3 regions of the Kluyvera sp. 1366 genome follow, and region 1 is predicted to be linked to each of the others. Evidence: predicted binding sites of a transcription regulator. Region 1 holds the regulator's gene; each other region holds the start of a gene.

Evidence for each region. The regulator PurR, encoded in region 1, represses purine synthesis genes. The targets are predictions, from matches to a motif close to CANGCAAACGTTTGCNTG.
Region 2: purM (phosphoribosylformylglycinamidine cyclo-ligase) is a predicted target of PurR. The motif match lies at 1,481-1,498, and genes of this name have one in related genera.
Region 3: rbsD (D-ribose pyranase) is a predicted target of PurR. The motif match lies at 1,229-1,246, and genes of this name have one in related genera.

What each region holds. Positions count from the first base shown of each region.
Region 1 covers NZ_JBTRDW010000006.1:44,037-47,314, reverse strand. Annotated here, with positions in the region: gene punC (purine nucleoside transporter PunC) at 1-160, opposite strand, end outside; gene punR (DNA-binding transcriptional activator PunR) at 271-1,182, shown strand; gene purR (HTH-type transcriptional repressor PurR) at 1,179-2,204, opposite strand; gene cydH (cytochrome bd-I oxidase subunit CydH) at 2,479-2,568, shown strand; gene ACVLVH_RS14340 (C40 family peptidase) at 2,625-3,278, opposite strand, start outside.
Region 2 covers NZ_JBTRDW010000003.1:379,700-382,977, reverse strand. Annotated here, with positions in the region: gene purN (phosphoribosylglycinamide formyltransferase) at 1-381, opposite strand, end outside; gene purM (phosphoribosylformylglycinamidine cyclo-ligase) at 378-1,418, opposite strand; gene upp (uracil phosphoribosyltransferase) at 1,649-2,275, shown strand; gene uraA (uracil permease) at 2,394-3,278, shown strand, end outside.
Region 3 covers NZ_JBTRDW010000008.1:272,657-275,934, forward strand. Annotated here, with positions in the region: gene qseB (quorum sensing response regulator transcription factor QseB) at 1-511, opposite strand, end outside; gene ACVLVH_RS19135 (YgiW/YdeI family stress tolerance OB fold protein) at 692-1,087, shown strand; gene rbsD (D-ribose pyranase) at 1,260-1,679, shown strand; gene rbsA (ribose ABC transporter ATP-binding protein RbsA) at 1,687-3,195, shown strand; gene rbsC (ribose ABC transporter permease) at 3,192-3,278, shown strand, end outside.

The DNA.
Region 1 (3,278 bases):
AACCGCCGAGAAACAGACTCAGGCTGGCGCTGATGGTGCCGGGTGCGCTAGCAAAATCACGCTGCATATCGCCAAAGGCGGGCAAATACATATCCGTGGCAAGAAAGCCGAGCATGCTGAGCACGGCGAGATAAGGCATAAATGCTTTAGATGACAACATGTTGATTCTCTTTTGGGCAGGGTGAACGCCGGGGAGTGTAAAAGGATGCGGCGCGCTTTGTGAAACGCTAATATTTGCATGGTGCTGTTAAAATTTTTGAAGGCAAATTTATGTGGTCAGAATATGCGCTTGAAGTGGTGGATGCAGTAGCGCGCACCGGCAGTTTTAGCGCGGCAGCGCAGGAACTGCATCGCGTGCCCTCTGCCGTCAGTTATACTGTGCGCCAGCTGGAAACCTGGCTGGCGGTGCCGCTGTTTGAGCGCCAGCATCGGGAAGTGGTGATGACAGCGGCGGGCGAGCATTTTGTGCGGGAAGGCCGATCTGTTATCAAAAAAATGCTGGCCACTCGCCGACAGTGTCAGCAACTGGCAAATGGCTGGCGCGGCGAGTTGAGCATCGCGGTTGACTGCATTGTAAAACCGCAGCGCACGCGACAGTTAGTGAAGGACTTCTATCGCCATTTTCCCGATATGGAGCTGATTATCAGCTACGAAGTGTTCAACGGCGTGTGGGATGCGTTGGCTGATGGTCGGGTGGATGTGGCGATTGGCGCAACCCAGGCCATTCCGGTGGGCGGACGTTTTGCCTTTCAGGATATGGGCGCGCTGAACTGGCGTTGTGTGGTGAGCCCTGATCATCCGCTGGTTAACAGCAAGGAGCTGGATGATGAAACCTTGCGGGCGTGGCCATCGCTGGTGCTGGAAGATACCTCGCGTGCGTTACCGCGCCGTATGACATGGACGCTGGATAATCAGCGGCGGTTGGTGGTGCCAGAGTGGGAAACCGGGATGGATTGTTTGCTGGCAGGATTGTGCGTCGGCATGGTGCCTGGCCATTTGGCGCGTCCACTGCTGGACAGCCAAAAACTGGTCGAGCTGGCGCTACCGCAGGCGTTTCCGGACAGTCCGTGCTGCGTTAGCTGGTCAGAACAGCGCGCGTCACCGGCGCTGGCGTGGTTACTGGCTTATCTCGGGGATGCGGAAACGCTGAACCACGAATGGCTCAGCGAAGTGTCGGCTTAGCGGCGGTAGTCGCGGAACGGACCGTACGCCACCGAACGACGTTCAATCAGCGTTGGCTGGACTTCGATAGTTTGCGGATCTTCGCGCTTGCTGGTGATGCGATCCAGCAGCATTTCCAGCGCTTTTTCGCCCAGTTCAGCTTTCGGCTGGTGCACGGTGGTGAGCGCTGGTGTGAAATAGCGCGCGTTGCGCACGTTATCGTAGCCAATCACCGAGATATCCTGCGGTACGCGCAAACCCATCTCATCAGCAGCGCAAATCGCGCCCATCGCCATGATATCGCCACCGCAGAACACCGCGGTTGGACGCTGTTTCTGATTTAAGATCTGTTGCATCGCCTGATAGCCCGATTCAGGCTCAAAGTCGCCCTGAACCACCCACTCCGGACGCACTGTAATGCCCGCTTCGTTCATTGCCTGCAGGAAGCCAGCATGACGTCCACCGCCGGTGTTGCGCTCCATTTGGCCAGGAATGGCACCGATATCGCGATGGCCACGTTCAATCAGATAACGCCCGGCAAGATAGCCGCCCTGAAATGCATTGTCCTGCACGGTATCGGTGAAATCACCGCGTGACGCGCCCCAATCCATCACCACCATGGGGATATTGCGGTTCTCTTCCAGCATCTGCAGCAAATCGTCTGGATATTCCGAACACATCACCAGCAAGCCGTCGACGCGCTTTTGCGCCATCATCGACAGGTAAGCGCGCTGCTTTTGCAGATCGTTGTGAGCATTGCCGAGAATCAGCGTATAGCCGCGTTCGAAGCAGCGGTTCTCCACCGCTTCGATAATTTCAGCGAAGTAGGGCGCTTCGCTGGAGGTCGCCAGCAGACCCAAGGTTTTGGTGTGATTGACTTTAAGACTACGCGCCACGGCACTTGGCGAGTAATGTAATTCTTTGATCGCTTCCCATACGGCGTTACGCGTCTCTTCCGCAACGAAACGCGTTTTGTTGATGACATGCGAAACCGTGGTGGTTGAGACACCCGCGCGTTTTGCGACATCTTTAATTGTTGCCATGAAAATGGTGCTCCTGGGCTTATCGCAACTTACTGATAAGTATATTGTTAAACGTTTGCGTCTGCTAATGCTTTTACAGCCCAAAAAAGCGGGCAAAACGGTATGTTCTAGCAGGCGAAATCACTTCATCACGCTGTAAATACAGCCTGCGCAAAATCTGTTGCGCAACGAAAGGCGGCGATTCTAGCAAGCTGGCGCGGATAACACGAGATTTTTGCCTATTGCTATGCGAAAATCGTCTTAACCCTAATAATTGTGTGACTAAGGAGTTGTGATGAATACCGACCTGAAGCTGGCGCTAATGACCACTGTTGGCGCACTGTTGATGATTATCGCCTTCAGCTTTACCGCGATCATGCATTAACAAAAAAGCCGGAGCTGACAACAGCATCCGGCTTTTTTATGTCTGTTGCGCAACAGCTAGCGAATGGTTTTTGGCGTCATCATACGACGCGCGCCCACATAGTGTTTCTGCCAGTAATCCTCACCCAATGCGCTAATCTGAATATCTTTGCCGGTACGCGGCGACTGAATGAATTTGCCATTGCCAAGATAAACGCCCACATGGTCGGCGGTACCGCGATTGTTGATGCGGAAGAACACCAGATCGCCTTTCTCCAGCATTTCACGCTTAATCGGTGCCGCATCACGCAGGTGATACATCTCATTGGCGGTGCGTGGCAGTTTGAATTTCACCAGATCTTTATAGGCGTACCACACCAGGCCGCTGCAATCGAAACCGGTGTGTGGCGAAGCGCCGCCCCACTGATAAGGTTTGCCGAGTTGACCCATTAATTTGGTCATCGCCGTTTCACGCGCTTTTTGATAACGCTGACGGTGCGCTTTACTCATTTTGATGCCGGTCAGCGCTAAGGCTTCATCATTGACGGCGATCTCTGGCGTTTTCTTCGCTAAACGTTGATGACCGTATTTCTTAGCAGAAAGTTTTAACGGGGATTTTTTGCTGGTGGTTTTGTGCAGCGCGGTTTCTGTTTTGCTCTGTTTTTTGAGTTTGAATTTTTGAACAGCAGTCAGGCGCGATTTTTTGGTGGTGGTCTTCACCGGACGTCGTTT
Region 2 (3,278 bases), on a different contig from region 1:
TTCCAGCGCCTGACGATGCGTGTGTAAGCCCGGATATTTTGGCAACAGCGACGGATGAATATTCACCAGACGATCGTGATAGTGCGCGACAAAAGCGCTGCTGAGGATGCGCATATAACCGGCCAGCACCACCAGATCCGGCGCGTAAGCATCAATCTCCTGCATCAGCTGGCGATCAAAGGCTTCGCGGTCGGCAAAATCACTGGCGGCTAACGCAAGTGACGGGACATTGGCTTCCCGCGCGCGCGTTAAACCAAACGCGCTGGCTTTATTACTGAAAACGGCAGCGACGCTGCCGTTGATACGCCCGCTTGCGCAGGCGTCGAGGATGGACTGAAGATTGCTTCCGTTGCCGGAGATCAGTACAACCAGTTTTTTCATGGATTGATAACCACACGCTCTTCGGAATCAGATGCTTTAATCACACCGATTTTCCACGCTTTTTCGCCCGCGTCGGTCATCAGCTGTACCGCTTTATCGGCTTCCGCCGGGCTCAGCGCAATCACCATGCCCACGCCGCAGTTAAAGGTGCGGTACATTTCGTGACGGCTGACGTTGCCCGCCTGCTGCAACCAGCTGAACACAGACGGCCACTGCCAGCTGCTCTCTTCCAGCACCGCCTGGGTGTTATCTGGCAACACGCGCGGGATGTTTTCCCAGAAGCCGCCGCCGGTCAGATGCGAAATCGCATGCACATCAACCTGTTCGATCAGGCTAAGGATGTTTTTCACATAGATGCGGGTTGGCGCCAGCAGGTGATCGGCCAGTGATTTGCCATCCAGCTGTTTGGTGGCCGGATCGGTCTGGCTGACTTCAAGAATCTTGCGCACCAGTGAATAACCGTTCGAGTGTGGACCGCTGGAACCCAACGCGATCAGCACGTCGCCGTCCTGCACTTTCGAACCGTCAATGATCTCTGATTTTTCCACCACGCCGACGCAGAAACCCGCCACGTCGTAATCTTCGCCGTGGTACATGCCCGGCATTTCAGCGGTTTCACCGCCGACCAGCGCACAACCCGACTGCAAGCAACCTTCGGCGATGCCGGTGATCACCGATGACGCGGTATCCACATCCAGCTTGCCGGTCGCGTAATAATCGAGGAAGAACAGCGGCTCAGCACCCTGAACAATCAGATCGTTAACACACATCGCGACCAGATCAATGCCGATGCTGTCGTGGCGTTTGAGATCCATCGCCAGACGCAGCTTGGTGCCGACGCCATCGGTTCCGGAGACCAGCACCGGCTCGCGGTACTTCTGCGGCAGCGCACAGAGCGCGCCGAATCCGCCCAATCCACCCATGACTTCCGGGCGGCGGGTTTTTTTCACTACGCCTTTAATACGGTCAACCAGATCGTTACCAGCATCGATATCAACACCGGCGTCTTTGTAGCTGAGAGAGGTTTTGTCGGTCACTGCGGAATCCCCACGCGAGTTGCGGTTGGTGGCAAAAATTAAGCGCGGCAATTCTAACAGCGCAGGCAAACGTTTGCGAGTCCCATCTCATGCTGCCTTTGCATCGCCTCAGATTTTCGCCAATCCTTAGATGACGCAGGCTATTGACCGATGACAAGTGGCGCAGCAGCGAAAAGGCGGTATAATCCGGCGATTTTTTTTTAGCTCAACTCAATTCCGGGAGAACAATCATGAAGATCGTGGAAGTCAAACACCCGCTGGTCAAACATAAACTGGGCCTGATGCGTGAGCATGATATCAGCACCAAGCGTTTCCGCGAGCTAGCCTCGGAAGTGGGCAGCTTGCTGACCTATGAAGCCACCGCCGATCTGGAAACCGAGCGTGTCACCATCGAAGGCTGGAATGGTCCGGTTGAAATCGATCAGATCAAAGGTAAAAAAATCACCGTGGTTCCGATTCTGCGTGCGGGTCTTGGCATGATGGAAGGCGTGCTTGAGCACGTTCCCAGCGCGCGCATCAGCGTGGTGGGCGTGTATCGTGATGAAGAGACGCTGGAGCCGGTTCCTTATTTCCAGAAGCTGGTTTCGAACATCGAAGAGCGCCTGGCGCTGGTGGTCGACCCGATGCTGGCAACCGGCGGTTCGATGATCGCCACCATCGATCTGCTGAAAAAAGCCGGTTGTACCAGCATTAAAGTGCTGGTGCTGGTGGCCGCACCTGAAGGTATTGCCGCGCTGGAGAAAGCGCATCCGGATGTGGAGCTTTACACCGCATCTATCGATCAGGGATTGAACGAGAAGGGCTACATCATTCCTGGACTCGGCGATGCCGGGGACAAGATTTTCGGAACCAAATAAAAGAAACCAGCCGGCCAGAGAGTCGGCTTTTTTTTGGCAAAAACACAACATTGTCATCCTCGAGTTATTCGAGCCAACGCAGCCATGGCTCGAAGAACGAAGAGGATAGGGGATAATAATGACTCGTCGTGCTATTGGTGTGGGCGAACGTCCGCCACTGTTGCAAACCATTCCACTCAGCTTACAGCATCTGTTCGCCATGTTCGGCGCAACCGTGCTGGTGCCGATTCTGTTCCACATCAACCCGGCCACGGTGTTGCTGTTTAACGGCGTCGGAACGCTGCTCTATCTGTTTATCTGTAAAGGCAAAATCCCCGCTTATCTCGGATCGAGCTTTGCCTTTATTTCGCCGGTGCTGCTGCTATTGCCGTTGGGTTATGAAGTGGCGCTGGGCGGCTTTATTCTCTGCGGTTTGCTGTTCTGTATGGTGGCGCTGATCGTCAAGAAAGCCGGTACCGGCTGGCTGGACGTGATGTTCCCACCGGCAGCGATGGGCGCGATTGTCGCGGTTATCGGTCTGGAACTGGCGGGCGTGGCGGCGAATATGGCCGGCCTGCTGCCTGCTGACGGCACATCGCCAGACAGCAAAACCGTGATCATCTCGATGGTGACGCTGGCGGTGACCGTGTTTGGTTCGGTGCTGTTCCGTGGTTTCCTCGCCATCATCCCGATTTTAGTCGGCGTGTTGGTCGGCTATGCGCTCTCTTACGCGATGGGCATTGTGGACTGGACCGCGGTGGAAAATGCGCCGTGGTTTGCGCTGCCAACCTTCTACACGCCGCGTTTTGAATGGGTGGCGATGCTGACCATTCTGCCAGCCGCACTGGTGGTGATTGCCGAGCACGTGGGTCACTTGGTGGTCACCGCGAATATCGTGAAGAAAGATCTGATCCGCGATCCGGGTCTGCACCGCTCAATGTTCGCTAACGGTTTATCCACCATGATCTCCGGTTTCTTCGGCTCCACGCCGAACACCACTTACGGTGAGAATATCGGTGTAATG
Region 3 (3,278 bases), on a different contig from region 1:
GCGTCAGCACGCGGCCAGGATTACGCAGAAACAGTTCCAGCAGCGCCAGTTCACGGCTTTTCAGGCTAACGGGTTCGCCATCGCACAGCACGCTGTGGCTGCCGGGCGCCATTACCACGTTGCCGTGTTTCAGTTCCGGCTGCAGTTGCCCATGACGGCGACGGATCAACGCCTGCAAGCGTGCCGCCACTTCTGTTAATGCAAACGGCTTGCACAGGTAATCGTCGGCGCCGAGTTGCAATCCCTGTACGCGCTGATCGAGCGCATCGCGCGCGGTGAGAATCAGCACCGGCACATCGTGTCCTTGCTGGCGCCACTGACGCAGGATATCCAGACCATCGCGTTCGGGCAGCGACAGATCCAGCACCACTGCGTCCCAGGGCGCGGCGGTCAACGCCTGAAATCCGGCTTCGCCGGAGACAAACCAATCCACGCTGAAACCGAGCTTGGTCAACCCGACTTTCAAACCGTCGCCAATCAGCGTGTCATCTTCAATCAGTAAAATGCGCATCAACCCTCCTTCTATTAAGCGGAGTTATACGAAGCACAATTGCTCTTGTACAGCGAAAATCCCGGCAAATAGACTATTTTTCATGAATATTAGCCAAACGGATTCTCTTAAGATCCTGTTAAGAACCTTATGGTGAAATAGCTCCCGTAAACCGACACATTCATGGAAAAGAGGTGAATTATGAAAAAGTCTGCAGCTCTGTTAGCGATTGTCGCCCTGGCCGCCACGCCGGTTCTTGCCGCTCAGCAAGGTGGCTTTGTTGATCCCAATGCGCCATCCGCGCAGGTGAAGTCCGGTGGGTTCAAAGCCGACAACACCAGCGTTGTCACGGTAAAACAGGCCGAAGAGATGAAAGACGATAGCTGGATTACCGTGCGCGGTACGCTTGAGAAGCAAATCGGTGATGAGGATTATCAGTTCCGTGATGCCACCGGCACCATGAAAGTTGAAATCGATCATAAACGCTGGAACGGTTTGACCATCACGCCGAAGGATCAGGTAGAACTGACCGGCGAACTGGATAAAGATTTCAACTCCATCGAACTGGACGTGAAACAGGTACGTAAACTGCCGTAATCCCATCTTCGGGGCCGCAGCAGCGGCTCCAAAATCCCACCAAACTCAAATGCTCTCTGGCACAAGCGAAACGTTTCGATGGCGATCACATTTCCGTGATGCCGTCATTGAGTTGCCGTGCGCATTTTATACACTCCCGATCAGCGAAACGTTTCGCTGTGGAGTGGAATAAATGAAAAAAGGTCGCTTGTTAAACGCTGAAGTCTCACATGTGATTGCTCGCCTGGGGCACACCGATACGCTGACGATTGCAGATGCAGGCTTGCCGATTCCGGCCGGTCCACAGCGCATCGATCTGGCGTTAACGCCGGGTACGCCCGAATTTCTACAGGTAGTTGACGTTGTCACGCAGGAGATGCAGGTCGAAAGCGCCCTGATGGCGGAGGAGATTAAGCAGCACAATCCGCAGCTCCACAGCGCACTGCTCGCCGTGCTCGAAGCCTTGCAACAGCACCAGGGGAATGTCATCACCATCCGTTACACCAGCCATGAACAATTCAAACAACATACGCAGCGTAGTCAGGCGGTCATTCGCAGCGGAGAGTGTTCTCCGTATGCGAATGTCATCCTGAGCGCCGGCGTGACCTTCTGAGGCCGCTATGCAACCGTTATTGCAACTCAAAGGAATTGAAAAGTCGTTTCCTGGCGTGAAGGCGTTGAATGGCGCATCGCTGGCCGTTTATCCGGGACGCGTGATGGCGCTGGTGGGTGAAAACGGCGCGGGCAAATCCACCATGATGAAAGTGCTGACCGGCATTTACAGCATGGATGCCGGTTCCCTGCAGTGGCTGGGTAAGGATGTGGCGTTCTCTGGCCCGAAAGCGTCGCAGGAAGCAGGCATTGGCATTATCCATCAGGAACTGAACCTGATTCCGCAACTGACTGTTGCCGAGAATATCTTCCTTGGCCGCGAATGTGTTAACCGCTTTGGCCGCATCGAATGGAAAAAGATGTATGCCGAAGCGGATGCGCTATTAAAGCGCCTCAATCTGCGTTTCGACAGCCACAAGCTGGTGGGCGATTTGTCGATTGGCGATCAGCAGATGGTCGAGATCGCCAAGGTGCTCAGCTTCGAGTCGAAAGTCATCATTATGGATGAACCGACCGATGCGCTGACTGATACCGAAACGCTGTCGCTGTTCCGCGTCATCAATGAACTGAAAGCGCAAGGCTGCGGCATCGTCTATATCTCGCACCGCATGAAAGAGATCTTCGAGATTTGCGATGACGTCACCGTGTTCCGCGATGGGCAGTTTATTGCCGAACGCGCGGTGTGCGATCTCAGCGAAGAGAGCCTGATCGAGATGATGGTCGGCCGCAAGCTGGAAGATCAATATCCGCGTATCGATCAACAGCCGGGCGAGATCCGCTTAAAAGTGGAAAATCTCAGCGGTCCGGGCGTTGATAACGTCAGCTTTACGCTGCGCAAAGGGGAAATCCTTGGCGTGTCGGGTCTGATGGGCGCAGGACGTACTGAACTGATGAAAGTGCTGTACGGCGCGCTGCCGCGCAGCAAAGGCAAAGTGACGCTGAACGGCCGCGAGATCGTGACCCGCTCTCCGCAGGATGGCCTCGCCAGCGGCATTGTGTATATCTCGGAAGACCGCAAGCGCGATGGTCTGGTGCTCGGCATGTCGGTGAAAGAGAACATGTCGTTGACCGCGCTGCGCTATTTCAGCACTGGCGCGGGCAACCTGCGCCACAGCGACGAGCAGCTGGCGGTGGGCGATTTTATCCGCCTGTTCAACGTTAAAACCCCGTCAATGGAGCAGCCGATTGGTCTGCTATCTGGCGGTAATCAGCAAAAAGTGGCGATTGCGCGTGGCCTGATGACGCGCCCCGATGTGCTGATTCTTGATGAGCCGACACGCGGCGTCGATGTCGGGGCAAAAAAAGAAATTTATCAGTTAATTAACCAGTTTAAAGCCGAAGGGCTGAGCATCATTTTGGTGTCGTCGGAAATGCCGGAAGTGCTGGGCATGAGCGATCGCATCGTGGTGATGCATGAAGGCCATCTGAGTGGCGAATTTTCCCGTGAGCAAGCTACCCAGGAATCCCTGATGGCGGCGGCAGTCGGTAAGCAACACAGCGAGGAGTTAGTTGTATGAGCACCCAAACCTTACCCGCCAGCCGTCGTTGGTTTAGCAAAGCCTGGCTGCTGGAGCAGAAATCACTGATTGCATTGATCGTG